Regions from separate parts of the Pseudomonas sp. GW821-FHT09C09 genome, predicted to be linked through region 1. Evidence: riboswitches for the same ligand, from Rfam matches in the RefSeq annotation. Region 1 holds a riboswitch; each other region holds the start of a gene.
The links. A riboswitch is a leader RNA that binds a small molecule or an ion and turns the genes downstream of it on or off. The one in region 1 is predicted to bind cobalamin.
Positions count from the first base shown of each region.

Region 2: another riboswitch for cobalamin. It lies ahead of cobO (cob(I)yrinic acid a,c-diamide adenosyltransferase); the one in region 1 lies ahead of AC07NR_RS05630 (TonB-dependent receptor plug domain-containing protein).
Region 3: another riboswitch for cobalamin. It lies ahead of AC07NR_RS08320 (CbtB domain-containing protein); the one in region 1 lies ahead of AC07NR_RS05630 (TonB-dependent receptor plug domain-containing protein).

Region 1 is NZ_JBWKPF010000002.1:119,317-121,573, reverse strand. It holds gene AC07NR_RS05635 (LysR family transcriptional regulator) at 1-840, shown strand, start outside; cobalamin riboswitch at 875-1,080, shown strand; gene AC07NR_RS05630 (TonB-dependent receptor plug domain-containing protein) at 1,173-2,257, shown strand, end outside.
Region 2 is NZ_JBWKPF010000001.1:27,646-29,902, reverse strand. It holds gene AC07NR_RS00165 (PQQ-dependent sugar dehydrogenase) at 1-137, opposite strand, end outside; gene AC07NR_RS00160 (hypothetical protein) at 204-788, opposite strand; cobalamin riboswitch at 955-1,180, shown strand; gene cobO (cob(I)yrinic acid a,c-diamide adenosyltransferase) at 1,262-1,873, shown strand; gene AC07NR_RS00150 (cobyrinic acid a,c-diamide synthase CobB) at 1,870-2,257, shown strand, end outside.
Region 3 is NZ_JBWKPF010000002.1:736,516-738,772, forward strand. It holds cobalamin riboswitch at 727-946, shown strand; gene AC07NR_RS08320 (CbtB domain-containing protein) at 1,069-1,266, shown strand; gene AC07NR_RS08325 (CbtA family protein) at 1,278-1,979, shown strand; gene AC07NR_RS08330 (cobalamin biosynthesis protein) at 1,976-2,257, shown strand, end outside.

The sequences.
Region 1 (2,257 bases):
AGCTTCGCCGCCGCCGCGCGCAAACTTCATCGGGCGACCTCGGTGATCAGCTACTCGATTGCCAACCTTGAGATGCAACTGGGCGTCACCCTGTTCGATCGTGAAACCACCCGCAAGCCGCAACTCACCGATGCCGGCCGTACCGTACTGGCCGAAGCCCGGACCATCGCCAACGGCGTGCATGGCTTGCGCGCCAAGGTCAAAGGCCTGCTGCAGGGGCTTGAGGCCGAAGTGCATGTGGTGCTCGACGTGATGTTGCCGGCCGAGCGTGTGGTCGATGCACTGAAATCCTTTCGCGAGAAATTCCCCACCGTTGCCCTGCATCTGCACATGGAAGCGCTCGGCGCCGTGACTGAACGGGTGATCAATCGCGGCGCGGTGGTGGGCGTCAGCGGGCCGATGAACGACGGCATCAACGGCATCGAAAGAATCGGCATCGGCAGCGTCGAGCTGATTCCGGTGGCCGCGCCGAATCATCCTTTGGCGACCGCCGAAGGCAATGTTCCCGGTGCCGGGCGCGAGCACACGCAACTGGTGCTGTCCGACCGCTCGCAACTGACCAAAGACAAGGAGTTTGCTGTGCTGAGCAACCGCACCTGGCGCCTGGCGGACCTGGGCGCCAAACACATGTTGCTGCGTGAGGGCATCGGCTGGGGCAACATGCCGAGGCCAATGATTCAGGAGGATCTGGACAGCGGCCGACTGGTACAACTGGATTTGTCGGAGTACGCCAGCGGGCAATACACCTTCGACGCCATCTACCGCACCGATGTGCCACCGGGCCCGGCAGCGCGGTGGTTGATCGAGCGCTTCGTTCAACAGAACACGCAAGTGGCTTGATCCGGCAAGTTGACGAGCGCCCGTCCGAATGTTCAGATGCCGCCCTGTTTCAGGTGTCCCATGCCGCCGTGCATGGGGTGAAACGGGAAACCGGTGCGTTCGTTTCGAACCAGTCCGGTGCTGCCCCCGCAACGGTAGGCGCGTGATGCTTTCGACATACCACTGTGGCCAGACGGCCATGGGAAGGTGAAAGCGTCCAGATGCGCGAGCCCGGAGACCGGCCTGAAATGCTGTTTGGCAAACTCCTGCGGTGGGCGGGCATGGGCCGGTGTCGGCTTGTGCGCGACGCCTTCTCCTGCATGCTCTTCTGCGAAGATCCTTTCGAGAAGACGATGATCAAACCTTTCAACACCAAGGCTCCATCCCTGTTGTTCGGCTGCCTGTTCAGCCCGCTGTTGCTGGCCGATGACGTGCCGCTCGAACTCACTCAGCAAATCGTTTCCGCGCCGTCCGTGGAGTCCACCACCGTGGCCGACATGGCGCAGTTCGGCAGCAAGGTCGAGATCGTCACCCGCGAGCAAATTGAACGTGCTGGCCCCAGCGCCGATGTCAGCCGCGTGATGCAGATGTTCATTCCCGGCCTGTACGTCGCGCCGAAAAACGGCCCGTTCGACTACGGCACCTATTCCCTGCTGGGCGGACGCAACGATGACACGCTGATCCTGCTCGACGGCGTGCGCCTGAACAATCGCCTGTACGGCGGTCTGTACCTGGACACCCTGCCGGCCAACGCCATCGAACGTATCGAAGTGCTCAAGGGCGGGCAAAGTCTGCTGTTCGGCACCCAGGCCGTGTCCGGCGTGATCAACATCGTCACCCGCAGCCCGCAGAGCCGCCAAGCCTCCGGCGAAGTGAACATGGGCGTGGATACCTTCGGCGGCACCACCGAGGATGCGCGGGTCGAGAACATCTTCACCAACGGTTTCGGCGACCTGGGCCTGCTGGCCTACGTCAGCCATAACGTTTCGGACGGCTATCAGCCGTTTCGCAATCGCGACATCAGAAACAGCAGCGAAAAGAACCGCGCCTACGAAGTCACGACCTTCGGCGCCAAGGCGATTCAGTCCTTCGGCGATGACACGCGCCTGGAACTGTTCTACCAATACGCCGACGCCAACCTCGACTTCGCTCGCCCGGTGGACAACCACAAGACTACCAACGACCGCATCCAGCAGATCGCCACGGCGACCTTCGAACAGAACGTCAATGAACGCTTGAGCTACTTCGTCAAAGGCCACATCAACGACTGGGACACCCGTTACACGCGCATCAACAACACCGCCGATGGCGGCACCCGGACCATCAACCACAACGACTACTGGGGCTTCACCGACTGGGGCGTGCAGGCCGAAGGCAAGGCCGAGTTGCCCGGCGGCCATGTGCTGGTGTTCGGCACGGATAATCAATGGTTCAAGGG
Region 2 (2,257 bases), on a different contig from region 1:
GGGATCAGGGTCTTGTTCGGTTCGGGCAGCTTGGGGGACGGGCCGGTGCCGTCCGAGACTTGCAGGCTGGAGGATTCACCACAGGCGGTGAGCCCTCCGGCGAGTGCGATGACGAAAACGAGGTGGGGCTTGCGCATTACTGATCTTCCCTATGAATGCATTCCTAATCATAGAGAAGCACACCAGCCCGATGGTTCAACCCCTCAGCCGCGTGCCTCCTTGAACAGCACGGCAATGCCGGGGTGATAGTTGCCGGCCTCGCTGCGCAATTTGCGATAGGCGTACGGGAAGTACCAGGCGACGGCGCAGGTGTGTTCCTTTTGCAGGTCGTCGACCATGTCCTGCAGTTCTTCCGGGCTGGCGCTGTGCTGGGCTTTCTGTGGGGCGACGAACAGGCAGCCGAGTTTGAGATCGCTGGCGTAGCTGATGCGCTTGGCATCGCTGGTGATATCGGCCAGGGCCTGAGTCAGATTCAGGCTGGTGACGCGCGGCCAGCGCTGGGTTGCCTGGATGTAGGCGCGATCTTCGGCGCCGGCCAGGAACAGGTCGGCCCGGGCATTGCGCTCGCCTTCCTCGTTCTGTTTGCGCGTGGCGGTGTCGCGCAGGGTCACCAGTTCGGCCATCCATGCGGCGGCGGACAGCAGGCCGAGGTTGGCTTTTTCGTCGTGCCAGTAGGGTGTGTCGTTGTCGCCGCGCACGGCGTTGTAGCGGTCGATACAGTCAAACCATCGTTCCAGCACCGGGCGCAGGAATTCCAGCCGCGGATTGCTGATGATCATGCCTTGCATGGTGCTCTCCCTTGTTATTGTGATGTGCTCTCTGCAGTCAAAAAGCATGGCTCTTTGATATCACTGCTGACAGTGTGGCACAAGATTGGCGTCAGATAATTGATCGGCGGCAGTTATTTGCCGCACGACCCCCTCTTCATTTGACGCTCCACCCCCAACCCTCTAACCTTCGCGGCTTGTTTCAGGTGCTCTGTGACCGCTGTCGACAGAGTGAAACAGGGAAGCCGGTGAGGATTGTCTTCAAGCGAAGAACCATCACGATCCCGGCGCTGCCCCCGCAACGGTAAATGAGTAAAAGCTGCGCCTAATGCCACTGCTGCAAAGCGGGAAGGCGCGCAGCCAGGCGAACGCCGCTCATGAGCCCGGAGACCGGCCTGATCCATCCAGCGGCATCACGGTGGGCGATGCCAGGCTTGTTGCCGTCTATTCTTGTGCCTGCCCGCCGTTATCCAGCCTCAACGGAGAGCTCCCCCATGACTGATTCCCCCGAACGCGACGAGCGCCACCTGGCGCGCATGCAGCGCAAAAAAGCCGTGATCGACGAGCGCATCGCCAATTCGCCCGACGAATGCGGCCTGGTGCTGGTGCTGACCGGCAACGGCAAAGGCAAAAGCAGCTCGGCGTTCGGCATGCTCGCCCGCGCCATGGGCCATGGCATGCAGTGCGGCGTGGTGCAGTTCATCAAGGGCCGTAACAGCACCGGCGAAGAATTGTTTTTCCGCCGTTTCCCGGAGCAGGTGCGTTTTCATGTGATGGGTGAAGGCTTCACTTGGGAAACCCAGGACCGCCAGCGCGACATCGCCGCCGCCGAGGCTGCATGGGAAGTCTCCCGCGAGCTGCTGCGTGATCCGTCGATCGGTCTGGTGGTGCTCGATGAGCTGAACATCGCCCTCAAGCACGGTTACCTCGATCTGGATCAGGTGCTCAGCGATCTGCAGGCCCGTCCGCCGATGCAGCATGTGATCGTCACTGGTCGCGCTGCCAAGCCGGAAATGATCGAGATGGGCGACACCGTCACCGAAATGGGCATGATCAAGCACGCCTTCCAGGCCGGTATCAAAGCGCAGAAAGGCGTCGAACTTTGAATCAACCACGTCACTGCCCGGCGGTACTGATCGCCGCGCCGGCCTCCGGCCAGGGCAAGACCACCGTCACCGCCGCGCTGGCCCGTTTGCACCGCAATCAGGGCCGCAAGGTCCGCGTGTTCAAGTGCGGCCCGGACTTTCTCGACCCGATGATCCTTGAGCGCGCCAGCGGTGCGCCGGTCTACCAACTGGACATGTGGATGGTTGGCGAGCAGGAAAGCCGTCGTCTGTTGTGGGAAGCCGCTGCCGAAGCCGATCTGATCCTGATCGAAGGCGTGATGGGCCTGTTTGATGGCACGCCGTCGAGCGCCGATCTGGCGCGGCATTTCGGCGTGCCGGTACTCGGCGTGATCGACGGCACGGCCATGGCCCAGACTTTCGGTG
Region 3 (2,257 bases), 620 kb from region 1:
ATATCCGTTGCTGCGGTTATGGCCACTTAGGGTTCCGCCCTTACGGCGGGTCACTTTTGGCAAACGCCCGGAATGCCGGCCCAGCCAAAAGTAACCAAAAGGTCTGCGCCCTGACGTACGGCCCTCGCTGTGGCTCGGGTTCCTTCGCTCCGGGATCGATCCGGGGGCATCGCCTACGGTTTGCTTCGCTGCACCTCCTCTCGATGTGTTTGGCTTCGCCAAACGGTCGCTGCGCTCCCCCCCGGATCAATCCCTCCACTCAGCCTGCCGACGGGCCCTGCGATCAAAAGCTTTACTCGAGCTAACGCTCATCGTGGTGTGTGGTGCGTGGAGGGCTTTTGATCTGGCTTTTGATCTGGCCTTTGATGTGGCTTTTGATTTTTTGCCCCTTCGGCAGGCCGAACGGAGGTGTCCATCAGGGGGTAGGCGCGCAGCGCCGTGCGGCGAAGCCGCATACATCGAGAGGAGGTGCAGCGAAGCAAACCGTAGGCGATGCCCCCTGATGGACACCGTAGCGAGGGAACACTGAGCCTAAGCGAAGTGCCGTACGCCGGGGCCAAGACCTTTTGGTTACTTTTGGCTGGGCCGGCATTCCGGGCGTTTGCCAAAAGTGACTCGCTGTAAGAGCGAAACCGCCAGCGGCAGCTCCCGAAGCAACGGATATGCCCCCCCTATCCAAACACACCTCACCCCATTCAATTGACTAAAAACCCCAGCCCATGGTCTCCTACACAACTTGTTACGGGTGCCCTTCACAGGGTGAAACGGGAAACCGGTGAATCATGTGCTTTACTCTAAAGCCATGTCAGTCCGGTGCTGCCCCCGCAACGGTAAGCGAGAGAGCGTCAGATCCACTGTGCCCACGGCATGGGAAGGTGACGCTTGCAGGTCGGCCTGACGCCAACCCCTCGTGAGCCCGGAGACCGGCCCGCAACACACAGTGCGCACTTTGCGTCACTGAACATAACAAACCCGCGGTGGGCGGGCGCTGTTCGAACCTCTGCGTGCCCGACTCGCAGGGGCTTTCATGCGCTCCATTCACCCGCTGACACTCCAGAGGGAAGCGCCATGTCGATCATCAGCAGCACCGGCAGCAACACGGACAAAATCTCCAGCACCACTACCCTGAGCCAACGCCTGACCGCTGCGATCTTCGCGTCGATCCTGGGTGCCAGCCTGGTCTACTTCGCCGGTTTCTCGCACATCGAAGCGGTGCACAACGCCGCGCACGATACCCGCCACAGCGCCGCGTTTCCGTGCCATTGAGACCTGACGACATGATCAAGCGTATCGCGCAGACCGCAGGTTTCACCGGCCTTCTGGCCGCCCTGCTGCTGACCTTGCTGCAAAGCTTCTGGGTTTCGCCGCTGATTCTCCAGGCTGAAACCTACGAGAAGGCCGAGCCGGTGGCAGAAGTCCACGAACACGCCGCCGGCACCGCCGCCCACACCCACGATGCCGAAGCCTGGGAACCGGAAAACGGCTGGCAGCGCGTGGTCTCCACCACGGGCGGCAATCTGGTGGTTGCCGTAGGTTTCGCCCTGATGCTGGCGGGCCTGTACACCCTGCGTGCGCCGACCAAAACCTCGCAAGGCCTGCTCTGGGGTCTGGCGGGTTACGCGACGTTCGTACTCGCTCCAACACTGGGCCTGCCACCTGAGCTGCCAGGCACCGCCGCCGCTGACCTGGCTTCGCGCCAGATGTGGTGGATCGGCACTGCTGCTTCGACCGCTGTCGGCCTGGCGCTGATAGCATTTGGCGGCAACTGGCTGTTGAAGATCCTCGGCGTGGCGATCCTCGCTGTGCCGCACGTGATCGGCGCGCCGCAGCCGGTAGTGCACTCGATGCTCGCCCCGGAAGCGCTGGAAGCCCAGTTCAAAATCGCTTCGCAGCTGACCAACGTGGCGTTCTGGCTGGCCCTGGGCCTGATCAGCGCCTGGTTGTTCCGTCGCAAAAGCGATGGTCAATACCACGCATGACCGATGACAGCGCAGCGCCGACCTTCGTGGTCGGCCTGGGCTGCCAGCGCGGCTGCCCGGCCAGTACGCTGCGCGCCTTGCTCGACCAGGCCTTGCAAGCCCATCGCATCGAACTCGAAGCTGTCAAGGCTTTGGCGAGCATCGACCTGAAACGCGACGAACCCGGCCTGCAGGAACTGGCGGCACAACTGGCGCTGCCGTTGCTGTACTTCAGCAGCGAAGAACTGGCCAGTTATCAGCAACGACTGAGTCACCATTCACAAATCGCTTTCGAACGC